Regions from separate parts of the Micromonospora carbonacea subsp. aurantiaca genome, predicted to be linked through region 1. Evidence: riboswitches for the same ligand, from Rfam matches in the RefSeq annotation. Region 1 holds a riboswitch; each other region holds the start of a gene.
What was found. A riboswitch is a leader RNA that binds a small molecule or an ion and turns the genes downstream of it on or off. The one in region 1 is predicted to bind cyclic di-AMP.

Region 1 (5,197 bases):
GCGACCGAGGCCATCGGAGGAATACTCTCGGTCGCGGCCCGCGTACTGATGAGGCGCCCGTCAACGGGCGAGTGGAGGTGCTCGCGTGAGCCTGTCGATCGTGAAGTCGGTTCTTTCCGGTGGTGTCATCGAAATCGCCCCGCGCGGTGAGATCGACGTCGACACCGCGTACGAGGTGCGTGAAGCCATCGCCGAGGTGCTCACCAAGGGGCGGCCCGCCCGCATCGAGCTGAACATGCGTCTCGTCACCTTCATCGACTCCGTCGGCATCAGCGCGATGGTGGCCGGCTTCCAGACCGCCGAGGTCAGCGGGGTGAAGCTGGTCGTCACCGAGCCGAGCCGGTTCGTGCACCGGCAGCTCTGGGTGACCGGCCTGCTCGGGCTCTTCGGCGCCCCGGAGCCCTACCTCGCGGGCACGGCCACCCCCGAGGTGCTGCCGGGCGCCTGACGCGGCCGCCGGCGCAGGTCCACGTGCCGGGGCGTTCGGCCCTTCCCCCACGCCCCCGGGTGGGGGACGATCGACGGATGCCCCGGCGCGAGAGCTTCCAGTACTCGGTCCAGGCCCGCTGCCCGCGGGCGGAGGCGGTGGCGCTGCTCAGTGACCCCGCCCGGCAGACCGAGCTGCATCCGTTGATCACGCGGGTGCGCCGGCTGCCGCCCCGGCCGGGCACCCTGGCCAGCTACGCGATCACCGACCAGCTCGCCGCCGGGCCGCTGCGCTTCGGGGTGACGTACCAGGCGGACGTGCTGACGGTGACCGACGACGAGATCGTCACGGTGGCCCGGCAGCGGCCGGCCACGACGGTGCGTAACCACACCCGGCTGCGCGACGAGCCGGACGGCCTCCTCCGCGTCGACGTGGAGATCACACTGGCCGCGCCGACGCCGCTGTTCGGCTACGCCTTCCGGCAGGCCCGCTCGGCGCACCTCGGGCTGGCCCGCCGGCTCGGCGAGGTGCTCGGCCGGGCGGCGTAGCGCCCGGCGACCCGCCCCCGTGGGGGAGGGCCGCCGGGGCGCGTGGCTCAGATCACCGACAGGTGCACGTGGTTCGTGTGGTCGCTGGACGGGTCGCCGTTTCCGCCGCTGTACGCCTTCCAGCCGCTGCTGGGCAGCCAGATCTGCTTGAACCAGATCACGTAGAGCACGGCGAGCCGGTCGGCGTTGCGCACGAAGTACGCCGCCAGGTTGTTGCCGTAGGTGCGGTCCCCGCCGCTGGCCACGCCGCCGAAGCCGCCCTTCTGCGCGGCGAAGTCGCAGGCCCGGCCCTTCGGGTGCTCGCCGGAGCCGCCGGGGCGGTAGCAGGAGACGTACCGGGTGAAGCCGGCGGCCTTGGCCTGGTTGAGCGCGTGCAGGGTGCGCGGGGTGATGCAGCCGTTGGCCGGGGTGGGGTCGTTGACGCTGCACGACTCCGCCGGCCAGGAGCCGTCGGAGTTGCGCTTCGCGGGGGTGGCGTTCGCGCTGGAGGTGCCGCCCGGGCTGGACCCGCCGCCGCTGCTGCTGGCCTTGTCGTTGGCCACGGTGAGGGCCCGTTCGGCCTGCTCCTTGCGCTTGCCCATCAGCGCGACCTGCTTGCGCTGCTCGCGGATCTCGCCGTCGAGGGCCTGCCGGGTCTTCGTCGCCTCGTCCCGGGTGGTCAGCAGCTCGCGCAGCGCCCGGTCCTCGTTCGCGGCGATCGTGTCGAGCGCGGCGGCCCGGTCGAGGAACCCCTCGGGGGAGCTGCTGTCGAGCAGCACCGAGGCGGCGGTGAGCCGGCCCTTCTTGTACGCCACCCCGGCGATCTCGCCGACCTTGGCGCCCCGGGTGACCAGCTCGGCCTCGACCGTCTTGAGCTGGCCGCCGAGCTGCTGCTGCCGCTTCACCGAGCGGTCGAGGGCGGTCTTGGCCTCCAGGTAGCCCTTGCTGGCCGCCTCGAGCTGGGCGCGCAGGGCGGGCGTGCCGCCCTCCTCGTCGTCGCCGGGCGCGGCGAGCAGGCCGACCGGCGGCGCGGCCCCGGCCGGCGTCACCGGCGCGACCCCGAGGCCGACGGCGAGCGTCAGCGCCAGCGCCGCCGCCACCCGGGCGGCGATCCTTCCTACAGGTGCCACTACTGGCATGTGCGTGTCCTTCCGTCAGCCGCCGACCGGGTTAGCTGACGGGTTCGGGACGGAAGATCCCTACCGCTGGAGCGGATGCACCCCACACACATGGTTCCCCGGCTCGCCCACGGGCGATTAGGCGGCGGCCACCACAGGCGCCGGAGGGCGCCGCCCGGCGGTGGCCGGGGCTGAGCCTACCGGTGCATATGGGGCCAGCGCTGCCTCCGTGACGGAGGGTACGCGGATGAAACCTGTCAAGTCGGCCATTCGGCCGCGAATGTCGCAAAAATTGATGGATTCCGGTCTCACCAGCCGGCCGGGCCGCAGCCGTCGCGGGCCGCTCCGGGCTCGACCTGCAACGTGGCGTGCTCGATGTGGAAGTCCTCGTGCAGGGCGGTGCGGGCGGCGGTCAGCACCGCGCCGACCTCCGCGCCGGGCGCCATGGTCAGGTGGGCCGAGGCGACCTCCATGCCGGAGGTCAGCGTCCAGACGTGCAGGTCGTGCACCTCGACCACGCCGGGCACGGCGGCCAGCCGGTCGTGCACGGCGGTCACCTGGAGGTGCTCCGGCGCGGCCTGCACCAGGATGCGCACCGCGGCCCGCCCGAGCCGCCAGGTGCGGGGCAGGATGAACACGCCGATCGCGACGGCCACCGCCGGGTCCGCCCACCACCAGCCGGTCGCCATGATCAGCACCGCCGCGCCGATCACGCCGACCGACCCGAGCAGGTCGCCCAGCACCTCCAGGTACGCCCCGCGCATGTTGATGCTCTCCTTCGCCCCGCTGCGCAGCAGGGCGAACGCGGCGACGTTGGCGAGCAGGCCCAGCACCGCCACCACGAGCATCGGGCCGGTGGTCACCTCGGGCGGGTCGCCGAAACGGCGGACGGCCTCGACGAGGACGTAGACGGCGACGCCGCTGAGCAGCAGGGCGTTGCCGAGCGCGGCGAGCACCTCCAGCCGGTAGAGCCCGAAGGTGCGCTGCGGGTCGGCGGTGGCCCGGCGGGTGGCGGTGATCGCGGCGAGCGCCATGCCGATGCCGAGCACGTCGGTGAACATGTGCCCGGCGTCGGAGAGCAGCGCCAGCGAGCCGGTGCCGAGCGCGGTCACCGCCTCGACGATCATCAGCGCGGCGAGCAGCGCGAACGCCGCCCAGAGCCGCCCCGAGTGGCGGTCCGCCACGTTCGCCGCCCCGTGGTGGTGGTCATGCCCTGCGCCCATGCCCGCACCCTCCGTCCGTGATCCCCGCCGGGCCCAATCTATGCTCACATCGCAATATGTGCAAGTGATCGACAGTGGCCCGCCCCGGGAACGGCGGGGCGGGCGGTCAGCCCGTCGGGTCGATCGTGACGAGGCGCTGGGTCGCCCGGGACAGCGCCACGTACAGCGTCCGCACGCCCGAGCCCGGGTCGGCCCGGATCTCGCCCGGGGCGACCAGCACCACCCCGTCGTACTCCATGCCCTTGGCCTGGAGGCTGGTCACCACCTGCAGGCGCGGCGCGGCCCGGCCCGCCAGCCAGCCCGCGACCTCGTCGCGGCGCGGCACCGGCGTGATCACCCCGACCGTGCCCTCCACCTCGCCGAGCAGGTCGCCGACCGCCGCGACGGTCGCCGCCGCCAGCCCGGCCGCCGGCACGGTCAGCTCGACCGGGGCCACGCCGGTCGACCGCACCGCCCGGGGCAGCGCCAGGTCCGGGTAGAGCCGGCGGATCTCCGCCGCCGCCACCGCGAAGATCTCCGCCGAGTTGCGGTAGTTGGTGGTCAGCTCGAACTCGTGCCGCCGCCGCCGGCCCAGCGCCGCGTCCCGCGCCCGGGTCAGCTCCTGCGGGTCCCCCGTCCACGCGGTCTGCGCCGGGTCGCCCACCACCGTCCAGGACGCCAGCCGGCCGCGCCGGCCGATCATCCGCCACTGCATCGGCGACACGTCCTGCGCCTCGTCGACCACCACGTGCGCGAAGTCGCGGTAGTCCTCCGGCCGCTCCCGGGCCGCCTCGCGCGCCGCCCGCTGCCGGTCGGCGTGCGTGCTCAGCTCGCGGACGCCCCCGGCGAGCTGGAACGGGTCGCGCTTCGCCCGCTTCGGCTGCACCGGCTTGCCCAACAGCGCGTCCAGCTCGTCGAGCAGGGCGACGTCGGCGATCGTGAGCCCCTCGGCGTCCAGCGTCCGGTACGCCTCGACGAGCAGGCCGGCCTCCGCCCGGGACAGCACCCCGGCGGCGTACCGCCGCAGCCGGTCGGGGCGGGCCAGCCAGCCCAGCACGTGCCGGGGGTGCAGCCGCGGCCACCACGCCTTGAGGAACTCGCGGAACTCGGGCCGCTCGGCGATCTCGTCCTCGAACGCCCGCTGCTCCGGCAGCCGGCCGATGCTCAGCCGCCGGGCCTGCGCCCACAGCGCCGCGAACACCCCGTCGAAGCCCGCCCGGCGCGACTCGTTGCGGCGGGCGCCCCGGCCCAGCGCCCGGTCCCGGATGCCGTCGAGCTCCCGGCGGTCGAGCCGCAGCAGCTCACCCCGGTAGAGCAGGCGCAGCTCGCCCGGCCCGCCCGGCACCGCGTCCCGCACCGCCCGCTCCAGCACCCGGCGCATCCGCAGCGACCCCTTCACCGCCGCCACCTCCGGCGGGTCGGTGCGCGTCGCGCCCATCCCCGGGAACAGCGACCCCAGCGAGCGCAACGTCGCCGTCTCCTCGCCCAGCGACGGCAGCACCGAGGCGATGTACTCCACGAACACCGCCGACGGGCCCACCACCAGGATGCCGCCGCCCGCGTAGCGGCTGCGGTCGGAATAGAGCAGGTACGCCGCCCGGTGCAGGGCCACCGCCGTCTTGCCCGTGCCCGGCCCGCCCGAGACGATCGTCACCCCGGAGGCGGGGGAGCGGATCGCCTCGTCCTGCTCACGCTGGATCGTGGCCACGATGTCGCGCATCCCCCGGCCGGTGGCCCGGGACAGGGTCGCCAGCAGCCCGCCGTCGCCCACCACCGCCATGTCCGGCGGGGCCGCCGCCGGGTCCAGCAGGTCGTCCTCGATCCGGGTCACCCGCTCCGCCGACGAGGAGATCGTGCGGCGCCGCACCACGCCCAGCGGCTGGGCCGGCGTCGCCTGGTAGAAGGCGGCGGCGGCCGGGGCCC
Region 2 (5,197 bases), 5.7 Mb from region 1:
TGTCCAGCCAGTCGTTCAGCTCGGTGTCGTCGGCATAGTCGAGCCGCATGATCCGTTCGACGAGGTGGATCGCCTCGTCCTGGGTCAGCTTCGCAGGCAAGCCGCCCTCCCGACCGGGGCAATGGCGCACCAGTGGCACGCCGCGTGATCGTTGACCTTGAAAACTCGAAGGCCCCGGCTCGGGACTTGCGTCCCGACCAGGGCCTTCGTGCGTGGAGCGGGTGACGGGAATCGAACCCGCACTGTCAGCTTGGGAAGCTGATGTTCTGCCATTGAACTACACCCGCAGGCGGAACCACTGTACCCGACGCCGTCGCCGCCTGCACCCAGGCACCCCCTCACGTGCTCCACCAGCCCGACCACGCCGACACCCCGGCGACCAAGATCCGCAGGCCATCGACGGTGCGCAGGATTTTCATCGCGGCAACATATGCCCATTCTCAAATCTCTCGATCGGTTGTAACGTCTCCCGCACGTTCAAGCCACGGCGCGACACACCCCCTGCCGCGCCGCCAGAAAGAGGTGGGCCCATGGGACCCCGTCCCAACCTGCTGACCCGGCGCACTGCCGGCGTCGCGTCGACGACCCTCGCGCTCCTGCTCAGCACCGCCGCCGTGGGTGTCGTCCCGGCCGCTTCGGCCTTCTCCGCCGCACCGGCCGACGCGTGCGCCGAGCCGGCCGACGTCCACTCGGACGCCCGGGTGAAGGCCGGCGCGCACGCCAAGCAGGAGCCGAACGAACTGACCGCCAAGGAGACCCGCGAGCGGGAGGCCGACCTCGCCGCCGCCCTGCGCGAGCGGGCCAACTTCCGGACCGGTGCCGGCGCCGCCGCGCTCGCCGCCGTGACCATCCCGGTCGTCGTGCACGTCATCCAGGAGGACGGCACCCGGGCCGGCGGCAACATCCCGGACTCGATGATCAACTCGCAGATCAGCGTGTTGAACGAGGCCTACAGCGGTGGCACCGGCGGCGCGGCCACCGCCTTCAGCTTCCAGCTCCAGAAGATCAACCGGGTCACCAACCCGGCGTGGTACCCGATCGTGCAGGGCTCCTCGGCCGAGCGTTCGATGAAGACCTCGCTGCGCGAGGGCGGCAAGAACACCCTCAACGTCTACCTCGGCGAGCTGAGCGACGACCTGCTCGGCTGGGCCACCTTCCCGAAGCGTCGGCTGGACAGCATGGACGGCGTCGTCGTGCTGACCGAGTCGCTGCCGGGCGGCACCGCCACCAACTACAACCAGGGCGACACCGGCACCCACGAGGTCGGCCACTGGCTGAACCTCTACCACACCTTCCAGGGCGGCTGCCGGGGCTCCGGCGACGGCGTGAGCGACACCCCGGCCGAGGCCGAGCCGGCGTACCAGTGCCCGACCGGGCGGGACACCTGCACCGCGGCCGGGCTGGACCCGATCACCAACTTCATGGACTACACCTACGACACGTGCATGTACCAGTTCACCGCCGGCCAGGCGGAGCGGATGCTGACCGCGTGGAACGCGTACCGCGCGGCCTGACGTACCCCTGCTGCTGATCGCCCCGGTGCCGGCTCCGTCTCCCGACGGGCCGGCACCGGCGTCTGTGGGGGTCAGGCCGCCGCACGATGGGCGCCGCGCCCGTCGAGGGCCGACCGCCGATCCGGTACGCCCACCGCGCCCCCGCCCGGGGCGGCGCTCGCGGCGTCGGTGGTGGTGGTGGTGTCGGCGCTCGCGGCTCCGGCGGCTCCGGGGTCGAGCCAGACCTGCACGGCGGGCCGGTCGGTCGCCTCGCCGGGGCGGACGGTGCCGACGTCGCCGCGCCGGGCCAGCATCGCCACGTCGACGGTGAACTCGAAGAGCCGCCAGTCCACCTGCGGCGCGGCCCGCCCGATCTCGGCGAGCCGGGCCACCCGGGCCTGGTCGGTCACCGGCCGGGCGTGCCCGGCCACGTACGCCTCGTCGTCGCTGTCCTCCGGCGGGAAGGAGTGCAGCGCGTAGCGGCCGTCGCGTTCGAGGTCGCGCCGCTTCGGCGAGTCGACGACGAAGCAGAAGAGCCCCTCGTCGGTGATCACCGGGGAGACCGGGTGCACCCGGGGCCCGCCGTCGGCGCGGACGGTGGCCAGGTAGCCGAAGCCCGGCCCGTACTGCTGCATGAGATGACGGATCCCGTCGGCGAGTCGTGGCTCGTCAGCGGCGAATTCGGACCAGGAAGCCATGCCCGCATTCTATCGAACACCTGTACGACACGCGAAGCGCGACGCGCGGGTCGGGCACCCGATTCGCAGGCCCGCTGACCAGCCCCGCTGACCGGTCCCACCAACGCACCTCGCTATGGTGTTGCGATGCTGCTCTCCGACCGCGACCTCGTCGCCGAGCTGAAGGCCGGCACGCTCGCGCTGGAGCCGTTCGAGCCGACCCTGGTGCAGCCGTCGAGCATCGACGTACGCCTCGACAAGCTCTTCCGGGTCTTCAACAACCACCTCTACACGCACATCGACCCGTCCGTGCAGCAGGACGACCTGACCTCCATGATCGAGGTGCCCGACGGCGAGCCGTTCGTGCTGCACCCCGGCGAGTTCGTGCTCGCCTCCACGCTGGAGGTGATCTCGCTCGGCGACCAGCTCGCCGGCCGACTGGAGGGCAAGAGCTCGCTGGGCCGGCTGGGGCTGCTCACCCACTCCACGGCCGGCTTCATCGACCCGGGCTTCACCGGCCACGTCACGCTGGAGCTGTCCAACGTGGCGAACCTGCCGATCACGCTCTGGCCGGGCATGAAGATCGGCCAGCTCTGCATCTTCCGGCTGTCGTCGCCGGCCGAGCACCCGTACGGTTCGGCGGTCTACGGCTCGCGCTACCAGGGCCAGCGCGGCCCGACCCCGAGCCGCTCCTGGCGCAACTGGCGCACCTGGCCGCCCCGCTGACGCCGCCCCGCTGACCCTCCCGCTGCTGTGCTGCTGCGGTGGGCGGCGGCGCGTCACGCCGCCCTCGCCAGGGTGTGAGAAGGGGCCCCTTCTCGACCGTATGCGTTAAGAAGGGGCCCTTCCTTACCCCCTCAGGAGGGGCGGCCGTAGCTGTGGATCGGGCCGTCGTCGACGCGCTTCATCTTCACCGGGACGCCGGCCCGGGAGGCGTGCACCACCCAGCCCCCGCCCACGTACATGCCGACGTGGTGCAGGTCGGAGTAGTAGAAGACCAGGTCGCCGGGGCGCAGGTCGGCGCGGCTGACGCGGGCGGTCACCGACCGCTGCTGGGCCGCGTTGTGCGGCAGCGAGACGCCGGCCTTCGCCCACGAGGCCAGCATCAGCCCCGAGCAGTCGTACGAGTTCGGGCCCTCCGCGCCCCAGACGTAGGGCTTGCCGATCTGGGCGCAGGCGAACTTCACCGCCGTCCCCGCGCCGCCACCCGGGTAGGACGCCGGGCAGGGGGCGGGCTTCAGCGGGCCGCCGCCTCCGTTGCCGTACACCTTCAGCCGCAGCTTCTGCAGGCGGTCGATCTCGGCGTTGATCTGCTTCTTCTTCGCGGCGAGCTGGGCCTCGGTGCGGGTGAGCTGGACGACCATCTCGTCGAGGGGCCGCTTCTTCGCGGCCAGCTCGTCACGGAGGTCGACGACCGCCTGGACGTCGTGCTGCTGGCGCTGGGCGAACCGGTCGAGCAGCTCCAGCTGCCCCATCATCTGACTGGGCGTGCGGCTGCCGAGCAGGGCGTTGACCACCGACAGGTTGTCGCCCTTGTACGCCTCGGCGGCGAGGCCGCCGACCTTCTTCAGCGCCTCGTCCACCTGGCGCTGGAGCGGCCCGATCTGCGCGGCGAGCGCGTCGGCCTGCTTGCGCTTGGCGGCGAGGTCCTGGCGGGTGGCGTTGTGCCGCTCGATGATCGGTTCGAGCTTGTTCCAGTCCTCGTCGATCTGCCGCTCGATCTCGGCGACCGAGGGGTCGGCGTGGGCCACGGTCGGTGCGCCGGTCAGGACGACGGCGACGCCGACCAGTGCGGCGAGGACGGTGGTGCAGCGTGACCAGCGGGGACGCGGCGCGGCCGGCGTCCGGTCGGCGTCGGCCGACCGGCGTGACGGGCGCCGCGGAGCATGGTGTGCCACCGGGCTCCGTTCTCCTTCTTCCTCTACCGCCTACCGGGTTAGCTGACGGGTTCGGGCGGGAAGGGAGAGCGCCCTACCGCAGCGCCGCTGCGGATTCACCCCGGCGTACCTGGGTCCCCGGCTCGCCCGGAGGCGACTCGGCGGTGTCGCACCGTCACCGCCCGGCTGGGCGGTGCAGCTACCGGCCGACAATTGGCCAGAGTAGAGACGATCGCCGTCGATCCGCAACCCGACCGGCCGTGACACTCCGTACAGACCCCTCGTCGGCGTCGATGTCCGCCGCACGGCGAAGGCCCCCGGTCGGGTGACCGGGGGCCTTCGGGCGGTGCTGCGCGGCGCGGCCTTCGCGGTGGCCGGGCCGGGTCAGCCGGGTCGGCGGAAGCCGGCCACCGGCATGGTGTTGATGCTGCTCACGTTGACCGGCTTGCCGGCCCGGGGCGCGTGCACCATCTTGTCGTTGCCGATGTAGAGGCCGACGTGGTGCAGGTCGCTGAAGAAGAACACCAGGTCACCGGGGCGGGCCTCGGAACGCGGGATGGCACGGCCCTCGTTCCACTGGGCGCCGGTGAAGTGGGTCAGGTGGATCCCGGCGGCCTGGTAGGCGAACTGGGTCAGGCCGGAGCAGTCGAACGAGTTCGGGCCGGTGGCGCCCCAGACGTACGGGTCGCCGACCTGGGCGCAGGCGGTCTTGATGGCGGTGCGGGCGGCCGCGCTGACCACGCCGGTGACCGTCGGGCAGCCCTCGGTGGAGACGACGGTCTTCGGCATCGACGCCTGGAGCCGCTTGATCTCACCGTTGATCTTGGTCTTCTTCGCCGCCAGTTCCTTGGTCTGCTTCTCCTGGGAGGCGATGAGCGTGTCGAGCTTCTGCTTCTCGGTGTCGTACTTCGCCCGGACGGCGAGCACGCCCTCGACCTGCTTGCGCTCCTGCGCGGCCAGCCGGTCCAGGATGGTCAGCTGCTCGGCGAGGGTGCCCGGCTTGGTGCTGACCAGCAGTGCGCCGATGTCCTGCGACGGGCCGGAGATGTAGTAGCGGGAGGCGAGGTCGCCGACGCGGTTCATGGCCAGCTCTGTCTCGAGCGCCAGCGGCTCGATCTTCTTCTGCACCTCCGCCGCCTTCTCGCGGTTC
Region 3 (5,197 bases), 5.1 Mb from region 1:
GACCTCTTCGTGGTGCGCACCGCCGGGCACACCGTCGGCCCCGAGGTGCTGGGCAGCGTCGAGTACGCCGTGACCGTGCTGGGCACCCCCCTGGTGGTGGTGCTCGGCCACGACTCCTGCGGGGCGGTGCAGGCGGCCAAGGCGGCGGCCGGCACCGGCAGCGAGCCCGCCGGAAACCTGCGGGCCGTGGTGGACGCCGTGGTGCCCAGCCTGCACCGGGCCGCCGAGCGGGGCGTCGAGAGCATCGACGAGATCGTCGACATCCACATCGCGTGCACGGTCGAGGCGATGCTCGACCGGTCGCCCGTGCTGGCCGCCGAGGTCGACGCGGGCCGGTGCGCGGTCGTCGGGATGTCGTACCGGCTCAGTGCCGGCGGGGTGCGGACGGTGGCCGCCGTGCCGGCCGCCATGGCCACGGACCCCACCCCGGCTGCTGCCGCCGCCTGAGACGCGCCGCCCGCCGCTGTCACCGGCCGCCTACCGCCGCCCGCCGCTGTCGCCCGCCGCCCAGCGCCGCACCGACGCCCAGTGCTGTGACCTGAGCCCGGCGCGCCCGGGACGCGACGCGAGAGGGGCCGCCCCGTAGCGGAGCGGCCCCTCTCGTCGTGCGCGGCGCGTCGCCTCAGAGCAGCGACATGTGCACGTGGTCGGTGTGGTTGGACGGCCCGCTGTAGGAACTCCAGCCGTTCGCCGGGAACCAGATCTGCCGGTTCCAGATGACGTAGTAGATGCCGAGCCGGTCGGCGTTGCGGATGAGGAACGCGGCGAGGTTGTTGCCGTACATCCGGGTGTCGTTGTTGTGCCAGGGGGAGAAGCCGCTGTTCTGGAGCGACCAGTCGCAGGCCCGGCCCTTGGGGTGCTCCCACGGCCCGCCCGGCCGGTAGCAGCCCACGAACCGGTTGAAGCCGGCCCGCTTGACCTCCTTGTAGGCGTGCAGCGTGCGGGGTGTCACGCAGCCGGAGGTGGTGGGGTCGTTCTCGCTGCACGACTCCGGCCGCCAGGTGCCGTCCGACGTCCGGCCCGGCGCGATCCGCGCGACCGGGGACGTGGCGTTGACCAGGCCGCCGGTGAAGCCCTTGCCGCCGACCAGCGCGAGCGCCTTCTCGGCGTCGTGCTTCTTCTTCGCCATGACCGACGCCTGCTTCTGCTGCTCGCGCACCTCGGCGTCGAGCGCGAGCTTGGCCTGCTCGGCGCGGTTCTTCGCCGCGCTGACCTCGGCCAGCTTGTTGGCGTTGACCATGTTCAGCTCGTCGAGGGCGGAGGCGCGCTTGACGAACGAGTCCGGGCTGTTGCTCTCCAGCAGCATCGCCATCGCGCCGACCCGCCCGGTCCGGTACGACTGCGCGGCCATCTCGCCGACCTGCGGCGCGAGCGCGTCCAGCTCCTCCTGGGCCTTCCGCACCTCGTCGGCGAGCTGGGCCTGGCGCTTCTTGGACTTTTCGAGCTTCGACTTGGCCTGGACGTAGTCCCGGTTCGTCGCCTCGATCACGTCGGTGATGAGCTGGGGCTCGTCGTCCTCCTCGTGCCCCGAGGGCTGGGGGGCGGCGGCGGGCAGGGCGAGCGCCGGGGCGGCCGGCCCGGCGACGACCGCCAGGGCAGCGAGCACGGCCACCACGGGTGTCAACCAGCGGTGCAGGGGTGCCGTCACAGTGTTCCCTTCCATCGACCGCCGACCGGGTTAGCTGACGGGTTCGGGGCGGAAGCGGCCCCTACCGCTCGCGCGGATTCACCCCGGGCACCTGGTTCCCCGGCTCGCCTCGCGGCGATTGGGCGGCGGCACCGCAGGCGCCGCTTCGCGCCTTCGGCGGTGACCGGCAGCGAGGTTACCCGAGAGCACATGCGGGGAGCTACGTCCGGATGCCGACTAAAAGCGTCATTTCGTAATCGCCGTCGGTAATCAGTGATGCGCTTCTCAGGGCGGATGCCGCCGCCGGTCACGCTGCGCAGTGTCACCATGCGGTCTCCGTGCCTCCTTCTCGGTGCGGCCGTCCGGCCGGGGGGTGGGTGGGGGCGTGGTCGTCGGGGAACCCCTCGGCCGCCCGGCCGCCGCCGAGCGCCTCCAGCGCGAGATCGCGGTCCGCGGTCCGCCGCCCGCCCCCGTGGGTACGCGCCGCCGGCACGTCCCCGCCGCCCGCCGGGCGGGTCCGGGGCGCGGCCCCCTGCCCCGCCGTGGGTCCCGCCGCCGCCGTGCGTCCTGCCGCCGTGACCACGGCGGCCAGCCCGGTGGTGAGCGGCACGGCGGCGATCAGGCCCAGCGTGGCGACCGCGCTGCGGACGATCTCCTGGGCGAGGAACTCGCTGGTCAGGATCTCGGTCACGGGGCGGGAGTCGGCGGTGAGCAGGAGCAGCAGCGGCAGCGACGCACCCGCGTACGCCAGCACGATCGTGTTGACCGTCGAGGCGATGTGCGCCCGGCCGACGCGGGTGGCCGCCCGGTAGAGCTGCAACCGGGACAGCCCCGGGTTGGCGTGCGCCAGCTCGGTGACGGTGGCCGCCTGGGTCACGGTGACGTCGTCGAGCACCCCGAGCGACCCGATGATGATGCCGGCCAGGAGCAGGCCGTGCAGGTCCACGTCGCCCCGGAACATCGACAGGGTGGTGGCGTCCTCGCTGCCGTACCCGGTGAGGTGGGTGGCGGCCGTGGCCAGCGTGCCCAGCAGGCCGGTGAGAACCAGGCTGCCCAGGGTGCCGAGGACCGCCACCGACGTCTGCGCGGTGACCCCGTGGGTGAGGTACAGCACCACGAACATGATCAGCGCGGAGCCGACGACGGCGATCGGCAGCGGCGACCCGCCCGCGCCGATGCCGGGCAGCACGAAGGTCAGCAGGATGGCGAAGGTGGCGGCGAGCCCGGCGAGGGCGGCCACCCCCCGCCAACGGCCGAACGCGACGATCGCCAGCGCGAACACCACCGCCAGCCAGATCAGCGGGGCGCCACGCTGGTGCTCGGCGATGTTGTAGGCGCTCGCGGTCGGGTCCGCCGGATCGGTGAGTTTCACCAGCACGATCCGGTCGTCGACGGCGACGGTGGGCGCGCCGGGGCCCGTCGGGACCGGCGTCTCGACCTGCCGCCCGGCGTCCGGCCCCTGCTCCACCCGGACGGTCACGGTGCCGCACGGGCCGTCCGCGACGCCCGGCCCGCCGCCCTCCGGCGTCTCGGGCTGCGGCGGGCACTCCTCGGTGACCACCCGGGTCACCGTGCCGTGGTAGCGGGGCACCGGCGAACCGCCGTCGACCTCCGGGCCGCCGTCGCGGGGCCACAGGACGACCGCCGCGATCACGGTGATCACGAAGAGGGGCACCACGGTCGCGACGAGGACCCGCCGCACCCCCGGCGGGGTGGGCGGGGCGGGTCGGTTGTGGTCGGCGCCCATCGACGATCTCCAAACGGTGTCAGCGCGGGATACGGCCCGGCGGCCCGGACGGTTCAGCGTGGCGGGCGATCGGTCGGCGCCGGCCGCCCGGCTCCCGCCGCCCGGCCCGCCCGGCCTTCCGTTCCTCCGGCCGCCCGGTCTCCCGTTCCGCCGGCCCCGGGTCTCCCTCTCCGTCGGCCCCGGTCTCCCGCTCCGCCGGCCGTCCGGAGCGGCATCCCGCGTCCCACCGCCCGGAATCGTAGCCACCCTCACCTGCGAATGCAGGTCGACCGACACCATGTCGGCGACATGGCGGTGTTCCGGCCGCCGTGATACCGCCACATGGCCGACATGCCGCCGGATCGACGGGCGGCAGGGCATGTTGGAGACATGGCCCACGACGCGCACGCCAATCGCACCGGGCACCCCACCCATGTCGGGCACCCCACCCATGCCGAGCGCGACAACCATGCCGGGCACGGCGGGCACGACAAGCACGCCGGGCACGACCCGGAGATGTTCCGCCGCCGGTTCTGGGCCTGCCTCGCGTTGACCCTGCCGATCGTCGTCACCAGCCACATGGTGATGGACTGGTTCGGCTACTCGCTGGAGTTCCCCGGCCGGGCCCTGGTCGGCCCGGTGCTCGGCTCGGCGGTCTTCTGGTGGGGCGGGTGGCCGTTCCTGGTCGGCGCGGTCCGGGAGCTGCGCGACCGGGCACCGGGCATGATGCTGCTCATCGCGATGGCGATCAGCGTGGCATACGTCGCGTCGCTGGCCACCAGCGCCGGCGCGTTCGACCTCGACTTCTGGTGGGAGCTGGCGGCGCTGGTCACCATCATGCTGCTCGGGCACTGGCAGGAGATGAGGGCGATCGGCCAGGCCCGGGGCGCCCTCGCGGCGCTGGCCGCGCTGCTGCCCGACGACGCGGAGCGGGTCCGCCCGGACGGCGGCACCGAGCGGGTCCCGGTCGCCGGGCTGCGCGTCGGCGACGTGCTGCTGGTCCGGCCGGGCGGTCGGGTGCCGGCCGACGGCCGGGTCGTCGACGGCGACGCCGAGCTGGACGAATCCATGATCACGGGCGAGTCCCGCCCGGTCACCCGGTCGGCCGGCGACCGGGTGGTGGCGGGCACGGTGGCCACGGATTCGGCGATCCGGGTCGAGGTCGAGGCCACCGGCGAGGAGACCACCCTCGCCGGCATCCAGCGCATGGTCGCCGAGGCGCAGCGCTCCAGCGGCCGGGCCCAGGTGCTCGCCGACCGCTTCGCGGCCTGGCTGTTCTACGTCGCGACCGCCACCGCCGTGCTGACGGTCGTGGTCTGGTCCGCCCTGGGCGACCCCGACGAGGCCGTCGTGCGGACCGTCACGGTGCTGGTCATCGCCTGCCCGCACGCGCTGGGGCTCGCGATCCCGCTGGTCATCGCGCTGTCCACGGCGGTGGCGGCACGCTCCGGTATCCTGGTGAAGGACCGTCTCGCGCTGGAGCGGATGCGCACCGTCGACGCGGTGCTGTTCGACAAGACCGGCACCCTGACCCGGGGCGAACACGCCGTGACCGGCGTCGCGGCCGCCGCCGGCACCAGCGAGGACGAACTGCTGCGGCTGGCCGCCGGCGTCGAGGCGGACAGCGAGCACCCGCTGGCCCGCGCGATCGTCGCCGCCGCCGAGCAGCGCGGCGGGCACCCGCCTGCCACCGGCTTTCGCGCCCTGCCAGGCCGTGGGGTGCGGGCCACGATCGACGGCACGGAATACGCGGTGGGCGGGCCTGCGCTGCTGCGCGAGTTGGGCGCGGGCCTCCCCGCCGAGCTGGAGCAGGCCACCGCCGGCTGGGCGGGGCGGGGGGCCGC
Region 4 (5,197 bases), 3.2 Mb from region 1:
TGACCGGACCATGGAAGGGTCAACCTACGCCCTGCCCCGGCACCGGCACCAGGGGCGCTTCGGTCACGGCCGGACGGGACTGCCGCGCCCCGGTAGCACGGCCGTTACGCCTGGGTACCGTCGTCGCGCGCCGCCATGGCCAGGGCGACGAACTCCCGGAACTCGGCGAACTGTGCGGCGGTCATCTTCCACCGACATCCGCCGACGATGCCGTCGTCACCGGACGCCCGCCCCAGGCGGACCTTGAAGCCGTCGCCATGCGGCTGTCCGCTGACCCGGAGGAACGCCACGTGGTATCGCAAGCTCTCTTCCGTGTCCCGGTGGAAGATCTCCAGCACACGGCCGTCCAGCACCATGATCTGGTTGTCGAAGGCAAACTCGGTCGCCATGCTCCCCCTCAGCGCGATTCGTCAGCCTACTGCCACGTCAAGCGCCCCTCGTGAGGACGTCCCGTCACTTCGGCCTCGGCGTTGAAACGACGGCGCCGGCCCCGGCTCTCTTCGGAAAGAGAGCCGGGGCCGGCAGGGGGAGGGTGCTGTCAGGCCGAGTAGCCCCGCGTCGCCGCCCAGTGGGCCAGCGCGGTGGTGCTGATCCAGTACGCCGGGACGGCCGGGTCCGCCGAGTCGGCGATCCGCACGGTGCGCCCGGAGTCGCGGTAGCCGACGACGGCGATGTAGTGGCCGCCGGGGAACGAGTGCCAGCCGCCGTCGACGTCGGTGGCGTCGCCGGCGATGTTGACCACGACGCCGCGCCCGGCGCCGACCGCCTGCACCACGTCGGCCCGCAGCCGCTCCGTCTCGGCCGGGGTGGCGGCGCCGCCGGGGATCAGCCGGGTCCGGTACGGCTCGCCCTTGACCATCTCGTTGAGCACCCGCGTGGTGTCGTAGGCGGAGTTGGTGCCCATCTCGGTGGTGCCGAGGCGGACGGCCAGGGCGTCCTGGGTGCCGTCGACCCCGGTGGCGGAGAGCGCGTTGCGCACCGCCGCCGGGCCGCAGTAGTAGTAGGTGGTCTGGGCCTCGTAGTCGTAGTCGAGGAGCTTGGTCGACGGCGGCTTCGGGGCCGCCGGCTTCGCCGTCGTCTTCTTCGGCGTCGACCTGGCGGTCAGGTCGGGGTTCGGGGTGGTCGGGGTGGCGCTCGGCGACGGCGAGGCGCTGCCCGGGGCGGCGGTCGCGGGCGGCGCGGCGACCCGGGCCTGGGCGCGGCTGGCCGCGCCGTCGAGGCGGGGCGCGACCTCGGCCACGGCGGCGTTGGTGGTCCGCTGCGGGGCGGGGTCGTCGTCGACGGCGGCGAGCAGCGCGCCGGTGCCGGAGGCCAGCAGCAGCGCCGCGGCGGAGCCGGCGACGACCTGGTAGGGGCGTTCCGTGGCGAGTCGCCGCAGGTGCCGCTTGAGCTGATCGTTCACGTGTTCCTCCACGGGGCGGGGCGGAAGCGGGGGCACCCGGGCGCGCGTCGGCGCACGGCGGCGCGGACGTGTCCGCGGCCGGTGGGGTCCGCTTTCTGGGGGGGACGCCCGCTCAGGCGGGCGTACGCAGGGGTGCGACGGTCAGTGCGCCGGCTCGACGGCGACGGACGCGGGCACCGGGCTCCGTGGTGGAGGAACAACCCGGGGGGTGGGGTCAAACTGCACGAGGATGGAACTCCTTCCGACACCGCCTACCGGGTTAGCTGACGGATTCGGGCGGGAAGATCGCCCTACCGCAGGCCGTGGCCCGCGGATTCACCCCGGACGTGCAATGGGTCCCCGGTTCGTGATGATCACGATTGAGCGGGTCGGCGCGGCGTCGCCTCTTGCGATCGGGTACCGCACCGGACGGGCCGACACTACTGGCCGACGGAAGCCCTGCCAACCCCCCACCACCTGCTTAAACGTGCCACTGCCGGCGCATTTACGGGCCATTCGGAGACTGACGCGACTCAATGGGACTGCCGACCCATCCGACGTCAGCCGCCCCGCAACGGGACAACGAGCCGCGAACCTTCCACGAATTGCGCCCCCGATCGACCAGAACGCCCCCGCCGCCCGATCCCACCCCACCGTGACCCGCCTCACCCCGACCACCACCCACCCCTGCCCCTCCCCTGCCGGTGATCAAGAGAGAAGCGTCAGGATCGATCTCCACGGTGAGGCGAACCTCCTGATCACCGTGCCGGGGCCGGGGCGGAGGGCCGGGGGTGGGGCCAGCCGAGGGCTTTCCGGGCCCTGCGGGAGGCCGTCGCGGTGGTCGCCGGCGGGTGGGCGGGTCGGACGCGCTCGGCGGCGGCGTACGCCTCGGCGGCGAGCGCCCGGGCGGCCGCGGCGGCCAGTTCGGCGTCGTCCCACGCGGCCCGCTCCCGCGCGGCGGCGGCCCGGTAGCGGGCCAGCCTGCCGTCCCGGACGGCCCGGGCCAGGACGACCTCCTGCTCCACCGGGTGCCGCCTGGGGTCCCAGCCGCCCCGGCGGGCGAAGACGTCGCAGAGCTGCCCGATGGACAGCTCGCCCCGCAGGTGGGCCGCCGTGGCGGCGTGGTGCAGCCAGCGTTCCCGGGCCGCGTACTCGGTGGGGGTGCGCGGGGTGTGCGGCGTCGGCAGCGCCCCCGCGTCGCGGAAGCGCCGGGCGGCGGTCTCCGCCTCGTCGTACGCCTGCCAGGCCCGCTCGGCGGCGTCCTGGGCGGCCGTCCAGGCGGCCCGGCGACGGCGGGCGTTCTGCGCGGCCCCGGCGGCGGCCACCGCCACCTCGTCGGCGTACCGGCGCAGGTCGGCGACCGCCGGGGCCGGCGGGGCGGCGGGCCCGGCGGGGGCCTCGACGGCGGGCGGGTGGTCCCGCTCCGGCCGGGCGACCAGCACCGCGAGCACGGTGAGCGCCAGCACGAGCAGCACGGACCAGATGGCGGCGGCCAGCGGCACCTCGGTCAGGAACTGGTAGAGCACGATGTCCATGGTCGGCACCTCACGACGGTGGAGGCGGAACGGGATCCACGCCGCCGGACGAGGCGCGGGCGGCGGGGGGTGGGGCGGCCGGCCCGGCAGGCGGGTGGCGCGGTTCGTCGGCGACGGTGGCGGGCGCGGCCCGCCGCGTTGCTCAGGCGGCCGGCGGCGCGCGGGGGCCGGCGGCGGCGGGGACGAACCCGGTCGGCACCCGCTGCGGGGCCGACGCGGTGCCCGGCGGGGGACCGGCCTCGGCGGGCGACGGCCACGGGCCGGTGGTGGTGGTGGTGGTGGTGGCGATGGTCGCGGCCCCTGCGGATCCGGGTGCCTCCACGACGGCGGCGGAAGCGGCAGAATCGGCGGCGGCCGCGGCGGCCGGGCCGGGGTCGACGCCGCCGGGAACCACCGCGCCCGCCGGCAGCGCCGCGGCGCCGAGCGAGAACGCGACCACGACGGCGAGCGTCGCCAGCATCCGCGCCGTCCAGCGCACGACCCACCACAGGGGACAGGTCAGCGCGACGGGAAGCACCCGTCCACGCTACCGCCACCGGTCGCGCGACGCGCCGCCGGCGGGCGGGTCACCTGCTCGGCGCGGCGCGGCGCACCACCGGCGGGTGGGCGGCGGCCGGAGGGCGGGGGCGGCGCGGGGGCCCGAGCCGGCGGGTCAGCGGCATCTCGACCCAGCGGTGCAGCAGCGCGGCCAGGCCGAGGTTGACCAGCAGGAAGCCGACCGCCGCCAGCGGGCCCCACCAGCCCGGCAGGCCCGTGCCGAGCCGGTCGGCCAGCCGCAGGACGGTGATCATGACGAAGACGTGCACCAGGTAGAAGGCGAAGGAGACCTCGCCGAGCCAGACCATCGGCCGGGACCGCCACGGCGTCCGCGCGCCGCGCACGTCCGCGTCGGCGGCGGCCACGATGACCAGCAGGTACGCCGCCGCGAGCAGCGCCGCCCACAGCTCGGCGCGGATCCACTGGGCGGCGACCACCCAGGTGACGACGAAGATGGCGCTGGCGGCGGTGAGCCCGGGCCCACGCCAGCGCCCCCGGCGCAGCAGCTCGGCGGCGGCCACCCCCATCCAGAACTCCAGCGACCGCACGACCGGGAAGATCTGGGTGAACCACCAGGTGCTCTCCTGCGGCACCAGGCGCTGCCCCGGCCAGAGCGCCACGATCAGCAGCGGCACGGCCACCACCACCGCCCACAGCGCCCCGACGGGCGCCCGGCGCACCAGGGGCAGCGCGAACGGCAGGCAGACGTAGAAGAACAGCTCGCAGGAGAGCGACCAGCTCACCGAGTTGACGCTGTAGAAGTAGCCGGGCGTCGGGTCCCACGCCTGGACCAGGAACAGGTTCTCCAGTGCGGCGCGGACGTTGACCGGGTCGGCGAAGACCCACACCCCGGTCGCCAGCACCACCGCCCACATCAGCAGGTGGTTCGGGTAGATCTTGGCGAGCCGGCGGCGCAGGAAGTCGCGGCGGCGGTCCCCGTCGCGGGCCGACCAGACCAGCACGAAGCCGCTGAGGATGAAGAAGAACTCGACGCCGGACAGGCCCAGCGTGAACAGCCAGTCGACGACGGCCTTGGCCTCGGGCTGGCCGACGATCCGCATGGTGCCGACGTGGTAGCCGAAGACGAGCAGGGCAGCCACCCAGCGCAGCCCGGTCAGCGAGGGCAGCCGGCTGGCCGGGCGGGCCGGCGCGTCGGCGCGTACGACGGTCGGGGCGCCGGGGAGGCCGACGGCCCGACCCTCGGCGGGGGTCACCAGCACCGCTCTCCTCCTCGCGGACGCCCGGGCCGAGGCCGCCGCCCGGGTGACGGCGGGCCGCGCGGTGCCGCCCCGCCGGCACCCTACCCGGTGCGGCCGGGCGCGCCGCCCGCCGTCGGGCGTCCCGTGACGCGCCTGGCGGCGGCCCGGGCGCGATGGCCTAATATCGCGGTCTCGGCCACGACGAGGGGACAACACGGATGCACCAGCGGATCCTGCTGCGGGCCAAGAAGGGGCCGTTCGACGTCTACTCCCCGGAGGAGACGTTCGAGCGCAACTGGATCGGCGAGAACGCCGGCAACCTCGTGTTCAGCCACGCGGCGCACAAGCTGTTGCGGACGTCGACGGCGGAGGTCACCTCGTCGGAGTTCCGGGTCAACCCGCGCGAGGCCGACGAGATCAACGAGCGGTTCGACGTGTTCGTGGTGCCGCTGGCCAACGCGTTCCGGCGCAGCTACGCACACCGCCTGGTCGCCATGACCCAGCTGATCGAGCGGCTGAAGATCCCGGTGGTGGTGTTCGGGGTC

Region 2: it holds a riboswitch for cyclic di-AMP, as region 1 does, so the genes downstream of both, HDA31_RS29455 (C40 family peptidase) here and HDA31_RS05940 (coiled-coil domain-containing protein) in region 1, are expected to answer to the same signal.
Region 3: it holds a riboswitch for cyclic di-AMP, as region 1 does, so the genes downstream of both, HDA31_RS26810 (coiled-coil domain-containing protein) here and HDA31_RS05940 (coiled-coil domain-containing protein) in region 1, are expected to answer to the same signal.
Region 4: it holds a riboswitch for cyclic di-AMP, as region 1 does, so the genes downstream of both, HDA31_RS19095 (C39 family peptidase) here and HDA31_RS05940 (coiled-coil domain-containing protein) in region 1, are expected to answer to the same signal.

The regions. Positions count from the first base shown of each region.
Region 1 is NZ_JACHMZ010000001.1:1,306,676-1,311,872, forward strand. Features, by position in the region: gene HDA31_RS05930 (STAS domain-containing protein) at 86-448, shown strand; gene HDA31_RS05935 (SRPBCC family protein) at 526-975, shown strand; gene HDA31_RS05940 (coiled-coil domain-containing protein) at 1,023-2,093, opposite strand; cyclic di-AMP (ydaO/yuaA leader) riboswitch at 2,098-2,227, opposite strand; gene HDA31_RS05945 (cation diffusion facilitator family transporter) at 2,381-3,295, opposite strand; gene HDA31_RS05950 (HelD family protein) at 3,402-5,197, opposite strand, start outside.
Region 2 is NZ_JACHMZ010000001.1:6,997,861-7,003,057, forward strand. Features, by position in the region: gene HDA31_RS29430 (bacteriocin immunity protein) at 1-100, opposite strand, end outside; tRNA gene HDA31_RS29435 (tRNA-Gly) at 214-287, opposite strand; gene HDA31_RS29440 (zinc metalloprotease) at 531-1,514, shown strand; gene HDA31_RS29445 (pyridoxamine 5'-phosphate oxidase family protein) at 1,586-2,191, opposite strand; gene dcd (dCTP deaminase) at 2,318-2,896, shown strand; gene HDA31_RS29455 (C40 family peptidase) at 3,028-4,068, opposite strand; cyclic di-AMP (ydaO/yuaA leader) riboswitch at 4,081-4,221, opposite strand; gene HDA31_RS29460 (C40 family peptidase) at 4,432-5,197, opposite strand, start outside.
Region 3 is NZ_JACHMZ010000001.1:6,438,313-6,443,509, reverse strand. Features, by position in the region: gene HDA31_RS26815 (carbonic anhydrase) at 1-447, shown strand, start outside; gene HDA31_RS26810 (coiled-coil domain-containing protein) at 623-1,648, opposite strand; cyclic di-AMP (ydaO/yuaA leader) riboswitch at 1,653-1,783, opposite strand; gene HDA31_RS26805 (YibE/F family protein) at 1,950-3,374, opposite strand; gene HDA31_RS26800 (heavy metal translocating P-type ATPase) at 3,744-5,197, shown strand, end outside.
Region 4 is NZ_JACHMZ010000001.1:4,466,772-4,471,968, forward strand. Features, by position in the region: gene HDA31_RS19090 (hypothetical protein) at 105-389, opposite strand; gene HDA31_RS19095 (C39 family peptidase) at 539-1,414, opposite strand; cyclic di-AMP (ydaO/yuaA leader) riboswitch at 1,636-1,778, opposite strand; gene HDA31_RS19100 (hypothetical protein) at 2,140-2,916, opposite strand; gene HDA31_RS19105 (hypothetical protein) at 3,059-3,433, opposite strand; gene HDA31_RS19110 (acyltransferase family protein) at 3,483-4,673, opposite strand; gene HDA31_RS19115 (polysaccharide pyruvyl transferase family protein) at 4,871-5,197, shown strand, end outside.